Regions from separate parts of the Mesorhizobium sp. M0904 genome, predicted to be linked through region 4. Evidence: predicted binding sites of a transcription regulator. Region 4 holds the regulator's gene; each other region holds the start of a gene.
What was found. The regulator LexA, encoded in region 4, represses DNA repair genes until DNA is damaged. The targets are predictions, from matches to a motif close to TGTTCNNNNTGTGTTCNG.
Positions count from the first base shown of each region.

Region 1: the regulator LexA is predicted to act here: its motif matches at 2,370-2,387, upstream of NKH80_RS11935 (ATP-dependent helicase).
Region 2: the regulator LexA is predicted to act here: its motif matches at 3,286-3,303, upstream of NKH80_RS22555 (ImuA family protein).
Region 3: the regulator LexA is predicted to act here: its motif matches at 2,557-2,574, upstream of dnaE (DNA polymerase III subunit alpha).

Region 1 is NZ_JAMYOC010000009.1:138,158-144,084, forward strand. Features, by position in the region: gene NKH80_RS11935 (ATP-dependent helicase) at 1-2,328, opposite strand, end outside; gene NKH80_RS11940 (glucose/quinate/shikimate family membrane-bound PQQ-dependent dehydrogenase) at 2,581-4,893, shown strand; gene NKH80_RS11945 (hypothetical protein) at 4,904-5,335, opposite strand; gene NKH80_RS11950 (hypothetical protein) at 5,345-5,494, opposite strand; gene NKH80_RS11955 (dienelactone hydrolase family protein) at 5,766-5,927, shown strand, end outside.
Region 2 is NZ_JAMYOC010000022.1:71,821-77,747, forward strand. Features, by position in the region: gene NKH80_RS22530 (DUF4153 domain-containing protein) at 1-57, opposite strand, end outside; gene NKH80_RS22535 (HpcH/HpaI aldolase/citrate lyase family protein) at 339-1,217, shown strand; gene NKH80_RS22540 (DUF1737 domain-containing protein) at 1,246-1,452, shown strand; gene NKH80_RS22545 (metallopeptidase family protein) at 1,747-2,169, opposite strand; gene NKH80_RS22550 (DUF3800 domain-containing protein) at 2,403-3,155, shown strand; gene NKH80_RS22555 (ImuA family protein) at 3,327-4,409, shown strand; gene NKH80_RS22560 (DUF6504 family protein) at 4,342-5,820, shown strand; gene NKH80_RS22565 (error-prone DNA polymerase) at 5,817-5,927, shown strand, end outside.
Region 3 is NZ_JAMYOC010000014.1:174,607-180,533, reverse strand. Features, by position in the region: partial or broken gene NKH80_RS16920 (alcohol dehydrogenase catalytic domain-containing protein) at 1-194, opposite strand, end outside; gene NKH80_RS16915 (acetyl-CoA carboxylase biotin carboxylase subunit) at 407-2,419, shown strand; gene dnaE (DNA polymerase III subunit alpha) at 2,838-5,927, shown strand, end outside.
Region 4 is NZ_JAMYOC010000008.1:194,393-200,319, forward strand. Features, by position in the region: gene NKH80_RS11305 (molybdopterin molybdotransferase MoeA) at 1-710, shown strand, start outside; gene NKH80_RS11310 (hormone-sensitive lipase) at 718-1,548, opposite strand; gene kynU (kynureninase) at 1,645-2,892, opposite strand; gene lexA (transcriptional repressor LexA) at 3,349-4,083, shown strand; gene NKH80_RS11325 (ComEC/Rec2 family competence protein) at 4,077-5,927, opposite strand, start outside.

The DNA of each region.
Region 1 (5,927 bases), on a different contig from region 4:
GAAGCGCGATGCCCCATAAGGGTTCTGCCTGCCTGCACCTTGGCCGCCACGACCGGAGGCGAACGAGCCGCCACCATAGGCATTGCCGTAGCCGCCATAGGAGTTGCCGCTCTCGGAAACTTCGACATGGGCTTCCGGCAGCTCGTCAAGGAAGCGCGACGGGATGGTCGATTGCCAGAGGCCGTGGATGCGGCGGTTGGAGACGAACCAGATGTGCAGGTTCTTCTTGGCGCGGGTCAGGCCGACATAGGCGAGGCGGCGTTCCTCCTCCAGCCCTGAGCGGCCGCCCTCGTCGAGGGAACGTTGGTGCGGGAACAGGCCTTCTTCCCAGCCGGGCAGGAAGACGGTTTCGAATTCGAGGCCCTTGGCCGAATGCAGCGTCATGATGTTGACGGCGTCGAGCTCGGCGTTCTGCTCGGCGTCCATCACCAGCGCGACATGTTCGAGGAAAGAGCGCAGCGATTCATACTCCTCCATGGAGCGGATCAGTTCTTTTAAGTTCTCGAGCCGACCGGGCGCTTCAACCGAGCGGTCGTTCTTCCACATGTCGGTGTAGCCGCTCTCCTCCAGTATGGTCTCGGCGAGCTCGGTGTGCGGCGTGGTTTCCAGCGCCTTCTGCCAGCGCTCGAAATTGGCCGACACCTCGCGCAGTGCCGCGCGCGGCTTCGGCTTCAGCTCGTCGCTCTCGGCAAGTTTTGCCGCCGCCTCCAGCATCGGGATGCGCAGCGCCCGTGCGGTGTCGTGGATCTGGCGGATGGTGGCCTCGCCCAAGCCGCGTTTCGGCACGTTGACGATGCGCTCGAAAGCGAGGTCGTCGGCGCCTTGCGCGACGACGCGGAAGAAGGCCAGCGCATCGCGTATCTCGAGCCGCTCATAAAAGCGCGGGCCGCCGATGACGCGGTAGTTGAGGCCGAGCGTGACGAAGCGGTCCTCGAATTCGCGCATCTGGAAGGAGGCGCGGACGAGAATCGCCATATCGTTCAAATTGTGCTTCTGGCGCTGGTAGGCCTCGATCGTCTCGCCGACGGCGCGGGCCTCCTCCTCGGAATCCCAGGCGGCGTGGACATGCACCTTCTCGTCGTCCTCGGCGATCTTTTCGGTGAACAGCGTCTTGCCGAAACGGCCCTCATTGTGGGCGATGAGGTGGGAGGCGGTGCCGAGGATGTGCGCGGTCGAGCGGTAGTTGCGCTCCAGCCTGATGATGGTGGCGCCAGGAAAATCCTTGTCGAAGCGCAGGATATTGTCGACCTCGGCGCCGCGCCAGCCATAGATCGACTGGTCGTCGTCGCCGACGCAGCAGATATTTACGGTGGACAGGCGCGGGCTTCCCTCCCCCTTGAGGGGAGGGTGGCCGGGCGAAGCCCGGTCGGGTGGGGTCCGTGCGGCAGTGCTCGACCTACCGGCGGCAGTGCTCGACGCTCTAGCGGTGCCTTCTGCGGCAACCCCCTCCGCCCGCTTCGCGGGCACCTCCCCCTCAAGGGGGGAGGATTGCGGCCGCTGCGCCAAGAGCCGCAGCCACATGTACTGGGCGGTGTTGGTGTCCTGATATTCGTCGACGAGGATGTAGCGGAAGCGCTTGTGGTATTCCTTCAGCACGTCCGGATTGGCGCGGAAGATGCGGATCGGATGGCACAGGAGATCGCCGAAGTCGCAAGCGTTCAGCGTTTTCAGCCGCTCCTGATAGGCCTTGTAGAGCTCCCGGCCCTTGCCGTTGGCGAAGGCACGGGCATCGCCCTCGGGGATGTCGGCGGGACCGAGGCCCTTGTTCTTCCAGCCGTCGATCATCTGGGCGAACTGCTTGGCCGGCCAGCGCTTGTCGTCCAGCCCTTCGGCCTGGATCAGCTGCTTGATCAGGCGCACCACGTCGTCGGTGTCGAGAATGGTGAAGTCGGATTTGAGCCCGGCCAGCTCGGCGTGCCGGCGCAGCAGTTTGACGCCGATCGAATGGAAGGTGCCGAGCCACGGCATGCCCTCGACATTGCCTTCGCCGATCAACAGGCCGATGCGCTGCTTCATCTCGCGCGCCGCCTTGTTGGTGAAGGTGACGGCGAGGATCTGCGAAGGGAAGGCTTTGCCGGTGGCAAGGATGTGGGCGATGCGGGTGGTGAGCACCCGCGTCTTGCCGGTGCCGGCGCCGGCCAGCACCAGCACCGGGCCTTCGGTGGTTTCCACCGCCAGCCGCTGCTCGGGGTTGAGGCCGTTGAGATAATCGGGCGCGTTGTTCTGGTTGCTGCGGGCAGCCATGGCGCGCGCGGCAATGCCCGACGGGGCCACGGGCCGCGCGTTCGGTTCGTCAAAAAAGGGCATGTCTTCCGAAAAGCCGGACATCTCTCCCCGAATGTAGTGATTCGGCAGCGAAAGGCCAGAAGTGTCTCCGTTTTGTTCTCTGTCCAGTCGGTAGACTCACAATCTGAATGGGTCCGCTAACCAAAACGCCGGGCTTGCTGAGGGTCGGCACCGTAAAACGCCGAGCTTGCTTGACAGGGGAAGCGGGCCGGAGAAAGTTGCGTGGGGGCAGGAACGCAATGCGGGGTTGCCCATGGACGTGTCGCGGAGCGCACCAGTCGAAGGAGCACCGTCTTGGCTGTGGTCATTACCTCCCTGATCCTTTTCCTCATCGGCCTGGCGGTTGGCGGCGGCGGCATCTGGCTCGTGACGCTGGGCGGCAGCTGGTACTACGTCATCGTCGGTCTAGCTTTCCTTGTCGCGGCCTGGCTGCTCTACAGGCGCAGAACCACGGCGCTGTGGCTCTACGCGGCGATCGTGCTCGGCACGCTCGCCTGGGCGGTCTGGGAGATCGGCTTCGACTGGTGGGAACTCGGTCCGCGCGGCGGCATCATCGTGCTTGTCGCGCTATGGCTGTTGACGCCATGGGCGCGGCGCGGGCTTACCGGTCCCGACGGACGCGCACCACTTATCCTCGCCGTGCTGGCATCGCTTGCCGTCGCCGGTTATTCGATGACGGTCGATCCAAAGGATATTACGGGTGAACTCAACACCGACAAGGTGACGCCGACGGCCGATCTCGGCGGCAACGTGCCGCCCGGCGAATGGCACTATTACGGCCGTACGCCCTATGGCCAGCGCTATTCGCCGCTCGACCAGATCACCCCCGAAAACGTCGCCAATCTGCAGCCGGCCTGGACCTATCGCACCGGCGACGTGAAAGGGCCCGACGACATCGGCGAGACGACCTATCAGGTGACGCCGCTGAAAATCGCCGACACGCTCTACATCTGCACGCCGCATAATTTCGCCATCGCCATCGACGCCGCGAGCGGTAAGGAGAAGTGGCGCTTCGATCCGCAGGTCAAGCTCAACAAGGACCGCCAGCACCAGACCTGCCGCGGCGTGTCCTATTATGCCGACGCCAAGATCGCTGCCGGCCAGCCCTGCGCCACGCGCATCTACCTGCCTACATCCGACGCCCGGCTGATCGCGCTCGACGCGGCGAATGGCCAGGTCTGTCCTACATTTGCCGAAGGCGGCACGCTGAACCTGCTCGCCAACATGCCATATCCGAAGCCGGGCTATTATTATTCGACCTCGGCGCCGCTGATCGTCGCCAACAAGATCATCGTCGGCGGCGCGGTCAACGACAATTATTCGACGCAGGAGCCGTCCGGGGTCATCCGTGCCTACGATGCCGACACCGGCGCGCTGTTGTGGAATTGGGATTCCGGCAATCCGGACCAGACGACGCCGCTGCCGCCGGGCCAGACCTACACCAACAACTCGCCCAACATGTGGTCGACGGCAAGCGCCGACGAAAAGCTCGGCCTGCTTTATGTGCCGCTCGGCAACAAGACGCCGGACCAGCTCGGCGCCGGGCGCAGCGCCAATGACGAGAAATTCTCCTCGTCGATCACCGCGCTCGATCTCAACAGCGGACAATTGCGCTGGGTGCGGCAGACCGTGCACCACGATCTCTGGGACATGGACGTGCCGGCGCAGCCGACGCTGGTCGACATCACCACGGAAAGTGGCGTGGTGCCGGCGCTGGTCGGGCCGACCAAGCAGGGCGACCTCTATGTGCTCGACCGGCGCAGCGGCGAGCCGATCGTTCCGGTCAAGGAAGTGCCGGCGCCGGGCGGCGCGATCGAAGGCGACCATACCTCGCCGACGCAGCCGGTCTCGGATCTCAGCTTCAGTCCGAAACCGCTGACCGGCGCGGATATGTGGGGCATCACCATGTTCGACCAGCTGGCCTGCCGGATCGAGCTCCGGAAGTTGCGCTATGAGGGCCGCTACACGCCGCCGTCGCTGCAGGGCTCGCTGATCTACCCCGGCAATTTCGGCACCTTCAACTGGGGCGGCGTGGCAGTCGATCCGGTCCGGCAGGTGATGTTCGGCATGCCGACATACCTGGCGTTCATCTCCAAGCTGGTGCCGCGCGCCGACGTGCCGCCGCCCGGCGACACCAAGGGCAGCGAACAGGGCCTGAACCGCAATGACGGTGCACCTTACGCAGTAATATTGAAGCCGTTCCTGTCGCCGCTCGGCATTCCCTGCCAGGCGCCGCCCTGGGGCTATGTGGCGGGTGCCGACCTTCGGACCGGAAAGATCGTCTACAAGCATCGCAACGGCACCGTCTACGACATGACGCCATTGCCGCTGCCATTCAAGGTCGGCGTGCCCGGCATTGGCGGGCCGATGATCACTGCCGGCGGCGTCGCCTTCCTCGGTGCGGCGGTCGACGACTATGTGCGCGCCTATGACCTGACGACCGGCAAACAGCTCTGGCAGGCGCGGCTGCCGGCGGGCGGGCAGTCGACACCGATGACCTACACGGTAGCCGACGGGCGCCAGTTGGTCGTCATCGTTGCCGGCGGCCACGGCTCGGTCGGTACCAAGCCGGGCGACTATGTGATGGCCTATACGCTGCCGAAATAGAGAAGTTCCTTCAGAGCCCGAGATGCCCTTTCAGGTCGGGTACCGATGCAAGTACCTCACTGGTCAGCTGCGGGCCGGCGGCTGCCTCGGCCTGCTGGACCAGCATCGTGCCGGCCTGGCTGATCTGTGCCAGCGTAAGGCCTGATGCCTTGAGTATGGCGACGCCGTTGATCAGCGCGCCGGTCTTTTCGCCGAGAGCGCCGCCGAGCGCGCCCTCCAGCGAGGACAGGAGGCCACCACCGGAAGCCGCGCCGGGAGCCATGACATCATATTGCTTGGCCAGGGCGTCGGCTCCCGGGATCTTGGCGAAGAAGCTGGACAGAGTCGTGCCTTCCGCCTCGTGTTCGAGCACCGAGAAAATCGTGCCGGCGATCTTTTCCGTCAAAGCCTGGTTGAGACCGGATTTCTGGGAGACGGTGTTGATGATGTCCTGAACGTCCATGACCTTTCCTCACGCTTTGGTGTTTGCGGGCGGGTGCCGGTTGGCGCGGATTTGGATCAACGATCGTTTGAATGCGGTGAAGGCAGTGAACCGCAGCGCCAGCAAAGCCACAGCGGCGAGGGCGAACCCACTTGCCAGAAGCGGGGAGGGAAAGGTCATGGCATATTCCTTCGTCGTCAATCAGGCATTCTTTTCCCGCCAAATGGCCATTCTAGTTCGCCAGATGGCCCGAATGAGGCATAGCCCGGTAACTTCTTTTTACATCGTGGCGCGTGCATTTAGCATTGCCACAAAGGACCAAAATTTAACGACAGTGCGGCGCCGGGCATCACGGTCGTCGTGCAGGGACTTTTGGCAGCCTCACTCCGCCGTGACTGGACCAGGCAAGCTTCGGCTCTATGTTGCCGCGGGGGCCCACGAGGAGCGCGCCATGACAACACCTGCCGGACCCACTGCCGCCAAGCCTGTCATTACCCAGGCGATGATCGATGCCTATGACGAATACACGCATCTGACGCTCGACCGGCGGCGCTTCATGGAGCAATTGACCAGACTTGCCGGATCGGGTGCGGCAGCTGCCGCGATCGCGCCG
Region 2 (5,927 bases), on a different contig from region 4:
GACGGCAACGCCGAAGCGGCTGCAATAGCTCGGCGCCGCCGAGAGGAATACTGTCATGATCGGGCTTTCTCGGCGGCTTTGATGCGGCCGGTGGGCAGGGATTTGCGGACGAAAGGGAGGAGGGTTGCCAAAGTCTGGGGCGGATCGACGAGCCACCAGCTTTCGCGGCGAAGCCGGTACGGCACGGACCAACGGGAGTTCGTTTGCTCTTGCATGCCGCCCTTGTCGCATTCTGCCGGGTGGCAAGCGGGGCGCAGACGAGGAGATTTTCCGAAATTACGTGCAGTTTTTATGCACGGCTTGCCTCGGCTGGCTGCAGGCGGCATAGATCGAACATGATCACCGAAAGCTACCGCCCGCGCCGCTCGGTGCTTTACGTTCCGGCCTCGAACGACAAGGCGCTGGCCAAGATTCCGCCGCTGACCTGCGATGCCGTCGTCATCGATCTCGAGGACGCCGTCGCCCCGGTCGACAAGCTTTCCGCGCGCGAAAAACTGGCGGCGATTTTCGCCGGCCGTTCCAACCGGCGCTGCGAAATGGTGGTGCGCATCAATGCGCTGTCGAGCGAATGGGGCGCCGACGATCTGCTGGCCGCGGCAAAATGCACGCCCGACGCCATCCTGCTGTCCAAGGTCGACACTCCGCGCGACATCCTCGAGGCCGGCGACGTGCTAGACGACAATTTTATCGCGGACGAGGTCAAATTATGGGCGATGATCGAGACGCCCAAGGCGCTGCTCAATATCGGGCCGATTGCCGAGCTCGGCCGCGACCCGGCCTCGCGCCTGGTTTGTTTCGTTGCCGGAACGAACGACCTGGTCAAAGACACCGGCATTCTCGCCACGCCCGATCGGCGCTATCTCGTGCCATGGCTGATGCAAATGGTGCTCGCGGCGCGTGCCGGCGGCCTCGACCTGCTCGATGGCGTCTTCAATGATTTTCGCGATATGGACGGGTTTGCGCGCGAGTGCACGGAAGCGGCCGCCATGGGTTTTGACGGCAAGTCGCTGATCCATCCGGCTCAGATCGAAGCCGCGAACCGCGCCTTTGCACCGTCGCCCGAAGCAATAGCCGAAGCGCGCGCGGTCAAGGATGCCTTCGCGCTCGCCCAAAATACCGGTAGGGCGGTAGTTGCGCTGAACGGCAAGATGGTCGAGCGGCTGCATCTGGCGCAGGCCGAAAAACTGCTGGCGAAGGCCGCCGCTGTTCGCGCATGACTAACGCAACTGACGACAGGATTGAAGAATGAAACTCTACCGTTTTCTGTCCGGTCCGGACGATTCCAGCTTCTGCCACAAGGTGACGGCGGCGTTGAACAAGGGCTGGCACCTGTTCGGCTCGCCGACCTATGCCTATGACCAGGAAGCCAAGACCATGCGCTGCGGCCAGGCCGTGGTGAAGGACATCGAGGGCCAGGAATACGGCCCCGACACCAAGCTCAGCGATTGGTAGGGAGGTTCGCTGAAGCGCTCGTCCTTCGTCATCCTAGGGCGTAGCAGTCGCGAAGCGACGTCGCGGAGTACCCTAGGATCCATGCCGTTACCTCTGCCGAAGGGCACGGCGGATCAGGATTAGTCTAGTGTGATCTACCACCGATCGGGATAGCCCCGTTACCCAGAACGGGATGATGAGCGTTCGGTTCTGCACCGCCGGCGCACTGCATCACTATCACGGCATGGATCCTGGGGTCTGCGCCGCGTCGCTTCGCTCCTTGCTCCGCCCCAGGATGACGAGGAGCGGGGTCGCTCACTCCGCTGCCTCTTCGATCTTCTCCATATCGTCGTCCGACAGGCCGAAATGGTGGCCGATCTCGTGGATCAGCACATGGGTGACGATGTCGCCCAGCGTTTCCTCGTTCTCGGCCCAGTAGTCGAGGATGGCGCGACGATAGAGGGTGATGCGGTTCGGCCCCTCGCCGGTCTGCGGATTCCAGCGCTCGGCGATGCCGCGCCCCTCGAACAGGCCGAGCAGGTCGAAGGGCGTTTCCAGCGAAAGGTCGTCCATGATCTCGTCGGTCGGGAATTCGGCGATCTGAATGACGATCTCGCCGGTCAACTTGCGAAAGTCCTCCGGCAGATGGGCATAGGCCTCCAGCGCCAGGAGCTCGATTTCCTCCATCGTTGGCGAAAGCTGGTCGTGCCAGATGCGTGTTTGGTAGATGCGAGCCATGCTTTGTCCTTTGATCCCGGCATATAGGCTTTCAGGCCGAACTCGGCAAATGGTCGGGCTGCCGCCTTTGCCCCAGGATCATAAGCAGGAATAAATTCAGCGTGTCGTAATTCGCGTACGCACTGAGGAGGTGGTACCGTGCTGAACAAATTTCGAGCCGATGAGTCGACGGAAATGGTGGAAGGCGCGTCCTAGAGTTCCGCGACACCTTTCTTGCCCCTCGGGAAGGTTTGGTGGTCGTGATTGAGGTCTACCTAGACGAATCTGGCACTGACCATGACTCGCAAATTCTTTCCGTATCCGCCGTTTGGGCTTCAAAAGAAGACTGGCAGATCTGGACCCTCGAGTGGATCGTGGCGAAGGCGCCGATAAAAATTCACCACTCGGTCGATTGCCATAACAGGCATGGGGAGTACGAAGGGTGGACCCGTGAAGAGCGAGATAGACACGTCAAGCGCATCCTGCCGGTAGTCAAAAACCACTACATTCGGGGCATTATCGCCGCCGTCGACAGGCGGAAACTGAGCGAGGTCTTGGCTCACAAACATAGCTTAGCCATCAAGCCGGAAGACATGGTACGCGGCTGGTACTACATCTGCCTGCAATGGGCCCTTCGCAGCACGTGGGAGAAACTCGCATCGGAAGGCCACGATAACATCGCATTCGTCCATGAAGCCAACCAGTACAGCGCGGCGGCGACTGAGGCGTTCCAGCAAGTCCAGCGGCATTTTCCGGGAAAATCGGCGACTTTCAATTTCGGCTCAAAAACTAGGCACCCACCGCTTCAATGCGCAGACGTATTGGCATATGAGGGGAACCATCAAATGAGGAATTTTCGCGGTCCCCTACGAAAAACCCTCCAAGCTATCGACCCTAGCTTCAGCCGCTTTAGCTTTCGCAAATATGACGATGAAGAAGTCGATCAAATCGCCGACTTTACCGCCCAATATTTGAGACGCGTCGCTTCAGAATTGGCTTCAGGCTAGAGTCAAAAGCCGCCCCCTTTTTATCAACCCCAGGCTCCCGAGCGGTTTCCTTGAAAAGCTCGGATTGCTCTTTCTGGGAATAAATTCCCCATGACTCCGCTTGACTCTTCGGGCGGCCTCTGGAATCTATAGGAACATAACGGGAACAATTGTGAGTGGAAGCTGACCGTCATGGCGACAAGCGCCGTGGCGCGGGAGACTGTTTTTGCCCTGCGCCGCCAGATCGCGAAGATCGAAGGGACCTTGCCCGAGCGCCTGGAGGCGCCGGCCAGTTCGTCGTTTGACGCGGATGTCCCTCGTCAGAGTCTGACACCCTCTCGGCATCCGACACCCGCTCGGAATCTGACCATTGTCCGGCGCGGCCTCGCCGTGGCGCCGCCCGATGCGTTTTTGCGCACCGGCGCCGAGCGCCTCGATGCTGCGCTGAGCGGCGGCCTGCCGAAGGCGGCGGTGAGCGAGTTTCATGGCGCCGCGACCCGCGATGCCGGGGTCGTTGCCGGTTTTGCCTTGTCGCTCGTCAGCCTGATCCTAAGCCAGGGGCCGCGATTGCCGGTGCTGTGGATCGGCACATCAGAGGTTTTCCGCGAGGCCGGCTTTCCCTATGCCAGGGGGCTTCACGCCTTCTTCGGCATCGAGCCGGAGCAATTGCTGTTTTCCGAGGCGCCAAGGCTGCTCGATGCGCTGTGGATCGCCGAGGAGGCTGCCCGGATGACGGCGCTGGCCGCCGTCATCCTCGAAATCCGCGGCAGCCCGCAGCGGCTTGACCTCACCGCGACGCGGCGGCTGCACGCCCGCGCGCAGAGTGCGGGCCGGCCGCTGTTCCTGCTGCGCCAGGCCGGCGAGCCCGAACCGACGGCAGCGCCCGTCCGCCTCATCCTGTCGGCGGCACCGGCGGCAACGCGTAAGACGCTTGCCGGGCCGCTCGCCGGCTCGATCGGCCGGCCCGCCTTCACCGTCGCCATCGGCAAGAGCCGCACGGCCTTGCCCGGAAAATTCACACTGGAGTGGAACCCCGATGAACGCATATTCGAAGAAAGACGGGGCGAGCAAGGAAGGTCTCAGGAATGGGCCCCAGAACGGCCAAAGAATCCTATCCCTGTGGTTTCCGCATCTCGCCGCCGAGAGAATCCTGCGGCAGCGTCTGGGGCGGTCCTGGCGTTCCCGGCCGTCGGATCACCTGCCGCTGGTGATCAGTCACCGCGACCGGAACGCCCAGCGCATCGCCGCCCTCGACGAGCGGGCCGAGGCGCTTAATCTGAAGCGCGGCATGGGCATAGCCGACGCACGCGCCATGCATCCCTCGATCGACATCGTGGAGGCCGATCCGGAGGCCGACCGGCGCCTGCTCGAAGGCCTCGCCGACTGGTGCGACCGCTATACCCCGCTGGTGGCGCTTGACGGGACCGACGGCCTCTATCTCGACGTCACCGGCTGCACCCATCTTTTCGGCGGCGAACGCTCGATGCTGGACGATATCCTGTCGCGTTTTTTCCATCAGGGCTTCGATGTCCGCGCCGGGCTTGCCGCCACGCCTGGGGCTGCCTGGGCGGCGGCGCGGTTTGCTGGCGACCGCATCGTGCCCGATGGTAAGGAGGAAGCGCTTCTCGCGCCCTTGCCGCTGGCGGCGCTGCGCATCGACCCGGAGGTACGCGCCAGCCTCGAAAGCGTCGGCCTGCGCACGGCGGGCGCCGTCATGGCGGCACCGCGCGCGCCGCTGGCCCGCCGCTTCGGCGCATCGCTGCTCTTGCGCCTCGACCAGGCGCTCGGCCGCCTCGACGAAGCCGTGTCGCCGCGCCTGCCGGTGGCACCGCTTTCGGTCGAGCGTCATCTTGCCGAGCCGATCATGCTGACCGAGGACATCGAGCGGCTGACCGGCATGCTGGCGACCACCTTGAAGAGCGACCTCGAGCGTCGCGGCGAGGGCGCAAGGCGGCTGGCGCTGCTGCTTTTCCGCGTCGATGGCGGCGTCAGCCGCATCGCCGTCGGCACCTCGCGGCCTCTGCGCGAGCCGCGGCTGATCCAGAAATTGTTCCACGAAAGGCTTGCTGCGCTCGAACGGGATATCGACGCCGGCTATGGCTTCGATCTCGTGCGCCTTTCGGTGCTGACCGCCGCCGCCTTCGACATGCAGCAGGCAGACCTTGCCGGCGAGACGAGCGACGACGGTGCCGATATCGCGCTTTTTGCCGACCGCATTCGCGCCCGGCTCGGCGAAGGCGCGGTCTTGAAGCCGGTTGCCGTCGAGAGCCATTTGCCGGAGCGCGCCGTCGCCACTATCCCCTTCACGGAGGCGCCGCAGAGAAGCTCGCCGCCGAAGCAGCCGGACAAGGCGAAGGACGCTCCCACGACCGTCTTCCAGCCTGAGCGACCGATCCGGCTTTTCCGTTCGCCCGAGCCGATCGAAGTGCCAGCCACCGAAATGCCGGAAGGCCCGCCTTTGAACTTCCGCTGGCGGCGCGCGCTCTACCGGGTCGCGCGCGCCGAAGGGCCGGAGCGCATCGCGCCGGAATGGTGGCGAGAGGCGGCGGGACGAGAAGATGCCCCGACCCGGGATTATTTCCGCATCGAGGATGCCGACGGCCGCCGTTACTGGCTCTATCGCCAGGGCCTTTACGGCGCCTCTCAAGTCCCGCCGCGCTGGTTCATGCATGGGATCTTCGCATGAATGCGCTGACGGCCATCCCCTATGCCGAATTCGGCATCCAGTCGAACTTCTCGTTCCTGCGCGGTGCCTCGAAACCGGAGGAGCTGGTGGTCGCGGCAAAATTCCTG
Region 3 (5,927 bases), on a different contig from region 4:
GCGCCCTCATGGCCGAGGATCGCCGGAAACAGGCCTTCGGGGTCGGCGCCCGACAGCGTGAACTCGTCGGTGTGGCAGATGCCGGTTGCCCTGATCTCGACCAGCACCTCGCCATCGCGAGGACCCTCGAGGTCGACCTCCATGATCTCCAGCGGCTTTCCGGCGGCGACAGCAACAGCGGCGCGCGTTTTCATCAGGCAATCCTCCCAAGACAGTCTGCAATCCAAGCTAGATTTAACTTACCATTCAGCTCCGCGCTATGCACGAAGCGACGTTCCGACCCCGGATTTTCGTCAGCGCTCGCCGATCTACATCCGGGATAGGCTCCGACTTTGCCTTGACCGCCCTTCTGAAGCCCATAAAACGGGAAGCCCGTAAAAAAGGGCAGCCGAGGGACGAGGCCTGCATGTTCACAAAGATCCTGGTCGCCAACCGTGGCGAGATCGCCTGCCGCGTGATCAAGACGGCGCGCAAAATGGGCATCGTCACCGTCGCGGTCTATTCCGATGCCGACCGCGACGCCGTGCATGTCGAAATGGCCGACGAGGCGGTGCATATCGGGCCTTCGCCGGCCGCGCAAAGTTATCTGGTCCCGGAAAAGATCATCGCCGCCTGCAAGGCCACAGGAGCAGAGGCCGTGCATCCCGGCTACGGTTTCCTGTCCGAGCGGGCATCCTTCTGCGAAGCGTTGGAGCAGGAAGGCATCGTCTTCATTGGCCCGAAGCCCAAGGCCATCAAGGCGATGGGCGACAAGATCGAATCGAAGAAGTTCGCCAATGCGGCCAAGGTGTCGACGGTGCCCGGCTGGCTCGGCGTCGTCGAAAACGCCGCCCATGCCGAAAGAATAGCCGGCGAAATCGGCTATCCCGTGATGATCAAGGCCTCGGCCGGCGGCGGCGGAAAGGGCATGCGCATTGCCTGGAGCAAGGCAGAGGTGCGCGACGGCTTCGACCGGGCGCGGTCGGAGGCCAAAAGCTCGTTCGGCGATGACCGCGTCTTCATCGAAAAGTTCATCGTCGACCCGCGCCATATCGAAATCCAGGTGCTCGCCGACGCGCATGGCAGCACGCTCTATCTCGGCGAGCGCGAATGCTCGATCCAGCGCCGCAACCAGAAGATCGTGGAGGAGGCGCCGTCGCCGTTCCTCGACGCCAAGACCCGCAAAGCCATGGGCGAGCAGTCGGTGGCGCTGGCCAAGGCCGTCGACTATCAGAGCGCCGGCACGGTCGAGTTCATCGTCGACAGCGACAAGAACTTCTATTTCCTGGAAATGAACACGCGGCTGCAGGTCGAGCATCCGGTCACGGAGCTCATCACCGGCATCGACCTGGTCGAGCAGATGATCCGCGTGGCGGCCGGCGAAAAGCTCGCCATCAAGCAGAGCGACGTCAAGCTGAACGGCTGGGCGGTGGAAAGCCGCCTCTATGCCGAAGATCCTTATCGCAACTTTCTGCCGTCGATCGGCAGGCTGACGAAGTATCGGCCGCCCGAGGAAGGAAAATTCGGCGACATCGTTATCCGCAACGATACCGGCGTCACCGAAGGCTCGGAAATCTCGATGTTCTATGACCCGATGGTCGCCAAGCTGTGCACCTGGGCGCCGACACGGCTGGCGGCGATAGACGCGATGTCGGAGGCGCTGGACAGTTTCGTCGTCGACGGCATCGAGCACAACATACCGTTCCTGGCGGCGCTGATGCAGCATCCGCGCTGGCGGGAAGGTCAGATATCGACCGGGTTCATCGCCGAGGAGTATCCCGACGGCTTCGCGCCGATTGTGCCAGACGCCGAGGAGAAAGCGGTGCTGGCCGCGATTGCCACCGCGGTGGAACTGCTGCGCCGCGACCGGCTCGACCGGCTGGGCGGGCGGCTGGCACCGCATTCCGGCGCCTTGAAACGCGATTGGGTGGTGAAGATCGGCCCGGACTATCTTTCGGTCGCCATCGTCGAAGGGATGATTTCCATTCCGATGGAGCTCGACCTCACAATCGACGGCGGCAAGGCACTGACCGTGGCATCCGACTGGCGGCCGGGCGATCTCATCTGGCGCGGCACGGTCGGCGGCCGCAAGGTCGCGGCGCAGGTCAGGCCGGTGCTGAACGGGTTCCGCATCGCCTGGAAAGGCATCTCGGTGACAGCCCGCGCCATGCTGCCGCGCACCGCCGAACTCGAAAGGCTGATGCCGGAAAAAGTGGCGCCGGATACCTCGAAGATGCTGCTTTGCCCGATGCCTGGCCTCGTCGTGTCGATCGCCGTTGCCGAGGGGCAGGAGGTCAAGGCCGGCGAGACGCTTGCCGTGGTCGAAGCGATGAAGATGGAGAACGTGCTGCGCGCCGAGCGCGACCTCATCGTCTCGAAGCTCAACGCCAAGCCCGGCGACAGCCTTGCCGTCGATGCGGTGATCATGGAATTCGCGTGAGGCTGTAATCTGCTTGAGGTTGGTGGGACAAAGGGGAGCGAAGGAACGCGATCTGCAATTGGTTGAGCACGCTCGCTTGAGGAGGGACAAGGCGAGGGGCGTGCGGAATTCGCTTTTTTTGCCCTCACAACGTATTTTGTTCTTGCTTTGTGCCGGCAGCTATGCTACTAATTTGGATATGGTGCTAAATGGCTCCAACGACCCGCCCGCTGTGGCGGGTTTTGTGTTTCCGGCCTGAGGTTGGCGGGACGGCGCCCTCTCTGTCCTGCCGGACATCTCCCCCACGAGGGGGAGATCGGCAGCTTCGGCGGTTGCTCTAACGTTCAAAGCTCCAATCGCTTCTGCTGGACTCGTGTTACCCGGTGCCGGACAATACATCTTGATCGACTGAGTCCCTGTGAGGCGGCGCGAAAAAACCATGGCTGATGAGAGACTTCCACGCGATCCCTTGCTGCGCGAGGCCTATGCAAAGGCATCGCGGGCAGAGGCGGCGGCGCGTCGGTTCATTCATCTGCGCGTGCATTCGGCCTATTCGCTGCTCGAAGGTGCCTTGCAGCTCGGGAAGATCGTCGGCCATGCGGTGCAGGACGAATGCCCGGCAATCGCCGTCACGGACACCAACAATCTGTTCGGTGCCCTGGAATTCGCGCAAAAGGCAGTGAAGGACGGCATCCAGCCGATCATCGGCTGCCAGATCGACCTCGCCTTTTCCGGTGAGGCGAACGACAGCCAGCGCGACCGCAGGCGGCAGGGGCCGGAGATGCGGCCGGTGGTCCTGATCGCCGCCACCGAGGCCGGCTACGGCAATCTGGTCAGGCTGGTCAGCCGCGTCTACCTCGAGACACCGCCCGGCGAGGCGGTGCATCTGACGAGCGAGATGCTGCAGGGCCATTCCGACGGTCTGATCTGCCTTACCGGCGGGCCGCGCGGTCCGATCGGCAATGCCTTGAAAGAGGACCGCCGTGAACTCGCCGAGACCCGGCTGCTGGCGCTCAAAGGCCTGTTCGGCGACCGACTCTATGTCGAACTGGAACGGGTCTCCGGCTACGACCGCGCGATCGAGCAGTCGTCGGTCGATCTCGCCTACCGCCACGATCTGCCGCTGGTTGCCACCAACGAAGCGTTTTTCTTCTCTCGTGAAGACTATGAGGCGCATGACGCGCTGATCGCCATCGCCGAAGGTTCCGTGGTTGCGGCCGATAATCGCCGCCGCCTGTCGCCCGACAATTTCCTGAGAAGCCAGGCCGACATGGCGAGGCTGTTCGCCGACCTGCCGGAAGCGATCGACAACACCGTCGAGATCGCACTGCGCTGCTCCTACTATCCGAAGACACGAAACCCGATCCTGCCGCGCTTTGCCGGCCGCGATGTCGCCGACGCCGATGCGGCGGTCAAGGCGGAGGCGCAGGAGCTTGCCAGGCAGGCGCATGAAGGGCTGGAGGCGCGGCTGGCGGCGCACGGGCCGACGCCCGGCTATACAGTCGAGCAATATCGCGAGAGGCTGGATTTCGAGCTCGGGGTCATCGAGAAGATGAAATATCCCGGCTATTTCCTGATCGTTGCCGACTTCATCAAATGGGCCAAGGCGCAAGGCATTCCGGTCGGCCCGGGCCGCGGATCAGGCGCCGGCTCGCTGGTCGCGTATTCGACGACCATCACCGACATCGATCCGCTGCGTTTTTCGCTGCTGTTCGAGCGCTTCCTCAATCCCGATCGCGTGTCGATGCCCGACTTCGACATCGACTTCTGCCAGGACCGGCGCGAGGAGGTCATCCGCTACGTCCAGCAGAGATACGGCCGCGACCAGGTCGGCCAGATCATCACCTTCGGTACCCTGCAGGCGCGCGCCGTGCTGCGCGACGTCGGTCGCGTGCTGCAGATGCCTTACGGGCAGGTGGACAAGCTGAGCAAGATGGTGCCGTCGAACCCGGCCAATCCGGTCAAGCTCGCCGACGCCATCGCCAACGAGCCGCGCTTTGCCGAGGAGGCCGAGCGCGAGCCGATCGTACAGACGCTGCTCGACACGGCGCAGAAGCTGGAAGGTCTGTACCGACACGCCTCGACTCATGCCGCCGGCATCGTCATCGGCGACCGGCCGCTGTCGGAACTGGTGCCGATGTACCGCGATCCGCGCTCGGACATGCCGGTCACCCAGTTCAACATGAAGTATGTCGAGCAGGCCGGGCTGGTGAAATTCGACTTTCTTGGCCTGAAGACGCTGACGGTGCTGGACAGGGCGGTCAAGCTGATCCGCCGCCGCGGCATCGAGATCGATCTCGCCCACATTCCGCTCGACGACCCGGAAACCTACGCCATGCTGTCGCGCGGCGAAGTGGTCGGCGTGTTCCAGGTGGAAAGTGCCGGCATGCGCAAGGCGCTGATCGGCATGCGGCCCGACTGTATCGAGGACATTATCGCGCTCGTTGCGCTCTACCGGCCGGGACCGATGGAGAACATCCCGACCTACAACGCCAGAAAGCACGGCGAGGAGGAGATGGCGTCGATCCACCCGAAGATCGACCATCTCGTCAAGGAGACGCAAGGCGTCATCGTCTACCAGGAACAAGTGATGCAGATTGCGCAGGAGCTCTCCGGCTATTCGCTGGGCGAAGCCGATCTGCTGCGCCGCGCCATGGGCAAGAAGATCCGCGCCGAGATGGACAAGCAGCGCGAGCGCTTTGTTTCGGGCGCGGTCGAGCGCGGCGTCGGCAAGCCGCAAGCCGACTTCATCTTCGACCTGCTGGCAAAGTTTGCCGACTACGGTTTCAACAAATCGCATGCCGCCGCCTATGCCGTCGTCTCTTACCAGACCGCCTATCTGAAGGCGCATTACCCCGTCGAATTCCTGGCGGCATCGATGACGCTCGACATGGGCAATACGGACAAGCTCGCCGATTTCCGCCAGGATGCGCTGCGCCTCGGCATCGAAGTGGTGGCGCCGTCGGTGATGACGTCGTTCCGGGATTTCGAGGTCGGCGAGAACCGCATCTTCTATTCGCTGGCCGCGCTCAAGGGCGTCGGCGACGCCGCAGTCGAGCACATCGTCGCCACGCGCGGCGAAAAACCGTTCAAGAGCCTCGCCGATTTCTGCGAAAGGGTCGATCCGAAGATCGTCGGCAAACGCGTCTTCGAGAGCCTGATCATGGCCGGCGCGCTCGACTGCTTCGGTCTCGACCGGGCGGCGATGATGGCCGGGGTCGAGCGGATGATGGGGCTGGCGTCCTTGGCGCAGCAGAATGCCGTCACAGGCCAGCACGACATCTTTGGCGCCTCGCTGGGCGCACAGTCGCAGGCACTCAACTTGCCGGCGACCGACCCCTGGCTCGCCGCCGACCGCCTGCACCGTGAATTCCAGGTGGTCGGGTTCTATCTCTCGGCGCATCCGCTCGACGAATACAAGGCGGCGCTGCAGAAAATGCGGGTGCAGACCTGGGCCGAATTCTCGGCCGCCGTCAAACGCGGTGCGGCCGCCGGCCGGCTCGCCGGGACGGTGACCACCAAGCAGGAA
Region 4 (5,927 bases):
ACCCCGAGGTCGGCGTGGTCAAACGGCCGCTGGTCGCCATCATCGCCACCGGCGACGAATTGCTGCCGCCGGGCAGCGAGCTTGGCCCTGACCAGATCATCTCCTCCAACGCCTATGGTGTCGCTGCCGCCGCACAGTCGGTCGGTGCGCTGGCGCTCGACCTCGGTATCGCGCCGGACCGCAGGGAGGCGATCGCGGCATTGGTTGAAAAGGCCGTGAAGGCTGGCGCGAACGTCATCGTCACGCTGGGCGGTGCCTCGGTCGGCGACCACGACTTCGTCCATGACGTGCTGACCGGGCAAGGCATGACGCTCGATTTCTGGAAGATCGCCATGCGACCGGGCAAGCCGCTGATGTTCGGGCGGCTGGGCGACATTCGCTGCATCGGCCTGCCCGGCAATCCCGTGGCGAGTCTGGTGTGTGCTCAGCTCTTCCTGAAGCCGCTGCTGGCCCGGCTCGGCGGCCGCGCCTTTCAGCAGGATATCCGTCGGGCAGGGCTCGGTGCTGCCATGCCGGCCAACGATCTCAGGCAAGATTATGTGCGGGCTGTTGTCACAGACGATGCCGGTGCGCTCGTGGCGACGCCGTTCGGCATCCAGGACTCCTCGATGCTGAAAATGCTGGCCGATGCCAACGGGCTGATCGTCCGCGCGCCGTTCGCGCCTGCTGCGGCGGCGGGCTCCCCCTGCGACGTGCTGATGCTACGCTGAACCTGCCTCACTCCGAGATCAAGGTCCGGGTCAGCGGATGGTCTGGATCGGCCAAACCGTCGATGATGTTGAAATGATGCCGGTCAGGCTCGACCACGGAGCTGGTCGCGGCACCCAGGCCGATCCAGATGTTGGCCAGCAACGCGCTCTGGCGCAGGAATTCGGCTCGCTCGCCGCCGCCGGCCCAACAGGTCAGGCGGGCCTTGTCCATCGGGCGCAGCAGCACCGGACTTTCGGCCTGCGCCTCGGCCTTATCGATCGCCAGCGTCTCGTTCATGCCGGTGCGCATGATCGGGCGCAAATCATGCACCCCCGAGATCGACACCACGTGACGAACGCGCCGGACCACTTCGGGCGCCAGCGGCGTCGTCCTGGTAACCATCCGGCTAACAAGATGGCCGCCGGCCGAGTGCCCGGTCAGCATCAGCGGCCCTGCGACCATCGCCGCCGCCTTGCCTATCGCCGCGCCGACTTCTTTGACGATGCTGCCAATGCGTATCTGCGGACAGAGCGTGTAGGACGGCATGGCAACTGCATAGCCGCGATCAACAGCCCCCGCGGCAAGATGTGACCAGAAACTCTTGTCGAATGCCATCCAGTAGCCGCCATGGACGAACACCACGACCCCCTTCGGCTTGGTGGCCGGCAGGAAAAGATCGAGCCGGTTGCGTGGGTTGTCGCCATAGGCCAGGTCGAGCCGCGCCCTGCCCTCGGTCGAAAGCGCGTCGCGGAAAACCTGCGCGGGCTCGACCCAGGCCGCCGGCCAGCGATCGCTGCCGGCTATGTTGGCGCCGTTGGCATAGGCGTTGTCCCAATCGGCAATGTGACGTTCGAACACCCTGCGCCCTCCCTGGCAATATGGCCTTGCAACCTGGCCGCGAGCATCGCGCGGCGCGTCGTCGCCAGCCTCACGATTCCAGCTCTCGCATCAATCTCAAGTGACAGCCGCCTTGATGGCGAAGCGCGCATCCTTCCACGCACCGGTGCGCAGGATCTCCTCAAGCACTTCGACGGCCTGCCAAACATCGGCATAGCCGACATAGAGCGGGGTGAAGCCGAAGCGCATGGTCGATGGCGCGCGAAAATCGCCGATCACGCCACGTTCGATCAGCGCGCGCATGATCTGATAGCCATGCTCATGCATGAATGAAATCTGGCTGCCGCGTTTTTCTCCATCGCGCGTGCTTTCGAGCGTGAGGTCGTAAGTGCCGCACTTTGCCTCGACAAGCTCGATGAACAGATCGGCCAGTGCGATGCTCTTCTTGCGCACCGCAGTCATGTCGACATCGTCCCAGATGTCGAGCGCGCCCTTCAGCGTGCGCATCGAAAGGATCGGCTGGGTGCCGCACAGAAACCGGCGGATGCCGGTGCCGGCCGCATAGCCTGGCTCGAAGGCGAAGGGCCGTGCATGGCCCCACCAGCCGGTGAGCGGCTGCTGGATGTCGGCAAGATGCCGCTCAGCCGCATAGATGAAGGCAGGCGCGCCCGGTCCGCCATTCAGATATTTGTAGGTGCAGCCAACGGCAAAATCGGCGTTGGCTTTGTCGAGCTCGACTGGCATCGCGCCGGCGGTGTGGCAGAGATCCCAGACGATCATCGCCCCGGCTTCCTGGGCCCTGCGCGTCAGCGCCGGCATGTCGCGCAGTTCGCCCGATTTGTAGTTGACGTGGTTGACCAGCACCACGGCGGTGCGATCGTCGATCAGCTCCTCGATGGTCGGCGCGTCGACCGCCGAGAGGCGCAGCAGCGCATCTTTTCGCGTCGAAACCACACCCTCAGCCATGTAGAGTTCTGTCGGAAAACTATCGCCCTCGGCGACGATGACCTGCCGCTCCGGTCGCATGGCCATGGCGGCGTGCAGCAGCTTGTAGATGTTGACCGACGTCGTATCGCAGACCACCGTCTGGCCGACCGCGGCACCGATCAGGCGCCCGAGCTGGTCGCCAAGTTCAAGCGGCATGTTGAACCAGCCGGCCGTGTTCCATGCGCGGATGAGATCATGCGACCATTCTTCGGTCGCGGCCTTGTACAATTCATCGAAAGCGGGCCGTGAAGCAGCTCCTAGCGAATTGCCGTCGAGATAGATCACTCCTTGCGGCAAGACAAAGCGGTCGCGCATCGCGCCCAGCGGATCCGCGGCATCCATCGCCTTTACGGCCACGAGATCGGGAATTCCCGTCATGATTTGCCTGCTCCCCCAAAAAATCCAACGCAACGCCGGACACGCATCAACTGTTCTTCTGTTCTTCCATTACCTGGTTGCGCGTAGCAAGGCTCCACCGGCGAGAAGCAGCCTGACCAGGCGGTGGAAACCTGGAGTTAGCCCGAGGTTGGCGTTTTGAGTTCGTTTCGTTCACGGCGCATTGACCAAACCGCACAGTCGATAGGGGTTCACTTCCGTGCCCTTTGCCGACCGACGGCCGATGCCAGTGCCGCCTTCTAGGAGGCGAGAACGGCGCAAACGAAAGCAGAATCAAGGCGATGAGGCTCGCGGCGGCGAAAATACGGTACGCCGGTAGGGGACGTCGTTTGTTTCCCGAGCCTTAACGCATTCATTAAACTTTAAACAGTTGCGGAACACAACTGGAACAGATAGTGTCTGTTCTGGGTTTGTTTTCTGATTCTGTTGGGGGTCGCTATGCTGACACGCAAACAACACGAACTGCTTATGTTCATCCACGAAAGGTTGAAGGAAAGCGGTATCCCACCTTCCTTCGACGAGATGAAGGAAGCGCTCGACCTGGCTTCCAAATCCGGAATCCACCGACTGATTACGGCGCTGGAGGAGCGCGGCTTCATTCGCCGTTTGCCCAACCGGGCCCGTGCACTGGAGGTGCTACGCCTGCCTGACTCGATCGCCCCCGGCCTCAATGCGGCACGCAAGTTCTCGCCGAGTGTCATCCAGGGCAGTCTTGGGCAAGGTGCCCCTCGGCAGGGAAAGCCGACATCGTCGCGCGTCCCTGCAGCCGGCAATGACGACGATGTCGTCGCCGCCGTTTCGATCCCGGTAATGGGCCGCATCGCCGCTGGTGTGCCGATCGATGCTATCCAGCACCAGACGCATTCGATTTCGGTGCCGCCGGATATGATCATGGGCGGCGAGCATTATGCGCTCGAGGTCAAAGGCGATTCGATGATCGAGGCTGGCATTTTCGACGGCGACACGGTGATCATCCGCAACGCCGATACGGCGAGCCCCGGTGAGATCGTGGTGGCCCTGGTCGACGAGGAGGAAGCGACGCTGAAGCGGTTCCGCCGCAAGGGCGCCTCGATCGCCCTGGAGGCCGCCAATCCGGCCTACGAGACGCGCATCTTTGGACCAGACAGGGTCAAGGTGCAGGGCAAGCTCGTTGGGCTGATCCGCCGCTACTGAGTTGCGCCCTTGGTGCCGGCTTTTGGATTGTCGGCCCGGTATGGCGGCAGGCCGCGCGCCGCGCGTGAAAATTTCCGCTGCACGTGCCAGGGCCGGTATGATTTTTCGACGGCGAAGCGGATTTCGGCGCGTGTTGCCGCTTGTGGATCGAAATAGACGGCCGCACTTCCCGCGCGCGCCAGTTGCCGTTTGGTGACGACGAGGACCAGCCGGTCGTAGTAGCAGGGATTATGGGCGGTGGCGTCGTCGATGACGATCAAGCTGGCGAAGGCGCAGGCTGGCCGTGCGGTATCGCGGTCCTTGGCTTGCGCAATGATCGCGCCGGATGGATGCCTGGCGAGGCAGAGACCGTCCGTGCAAATGAACGGCATGCCCGGCGGTAGGTCGGCCGGATCGGCAATGTCGAATTGCGGATCGTTCTTTCCAGGTGTTTCCGGCGCGACGATAGCCTCTGATGTGAGCGCGCGTTTCCAGTTGTCGATGGTGAACTCATTCGGGCGTGCCCGGTTGACCGCGAGCTCACCGCTGCCGATCGGCAGCGCGACCAGCCGTGCGTCCTCCGAGATCAATACGTCGGGTACGCGCGTCTGGGTTGTCGTTAGCAAGCCGGCGAGCGCAAAAGGAATTGCCGCGAGCCGCAACCAGGTCGTCGCCATGCTGGCAACGACGAGGGCGATCGTCACCAAAAGGACGGATCTCAGCGAAATCAGCCCCACCGCATCGATTGGCGAGCGCTCGGAGATCCACCCGGACAGGGCGATCATCGCCGTCAGCCCTTTGCCCATCACGTATAGGAAAGGCCCATCCGCGCCGAACGGCATCGCCAGCGCGCTGAGCACGGCGAAGGGCATGACGACCAGTGAGACGATGGGCATGATGGCCAGATTGGCGAACAGGCTGAGCGGCGCCACGCGCTGGAAATGCCATAGGGCGAAAAGCGCCGTGGCGCTCCCTGCAATGATCGAGGTCATCGCCAGGCCGCCCATGCCCAGCAGGACCTTTCGCGTGGCGAGGCGTAGCGGCGACCGCCGCGGCGGCGGCGTGGTGGCCCTGCCGGCGCGGTAGTCGGACCAGCCGGCATAGGCGCCGACAAGGGCCGCCGTCGCGGCGAAGGACATCTGGAAGCTCGGACCGACCACCTCGTGTGGCGACACCAGAATGACCGCGATGGCCGAGATCGCCAGGTTGCGCATGGTGAGCGCGGCCCGGTCGAACAGCACGGCGATAAGCATCACCGCCAGCATGATGAAGCTGCGTTCGGCCGCTACCACAATGCCGGAAAAGACGAGGTAGGCCGCAATCGAAAAAAGCGCGGCGGCCGCGGCATATTTCTTGACCGGCCGTCGCGATGAGAAATCGGGAAACAGCGCAAAGGCGCCGCGTAGCAGCGCCATGATGGTGCCGGCGACCAACGCCATATGCAGCCCCGAGATAGAGATGATGTGATAAATGCCTGTACGCCGCATCGCTTCGTTGATCTCCTCGGGAATGCCTGCGCGCACGCCGACGATCAGCGCAGCAGCAATCTCGCCCTCGGCGCCGCCGATGCGGCTGCGGATATGGTCGGCGATGGATTCGCGCGCGTCTTCGATCGCGGAAGAAAGCCGCGCGGCAAGCGGCATGCTGCTCGACGACACGACTTTCGGATTGCCGAGAAAAAAGCCGCTGCCGCCGATACCGGCGAAATAGCTGTCGAAGGAGAAATCATAGCTGTCGGGCCGCACCGGGCCGGTCGGCGGCAGCAGCCGCACATAGCCGGTGATCTCGGAACCGGCGGCCAGCTCATCCGGTATCTTCATCGCCGAAACGCGGACCCGTTCCGGCATGTAGCGCAGCGTCGGCCT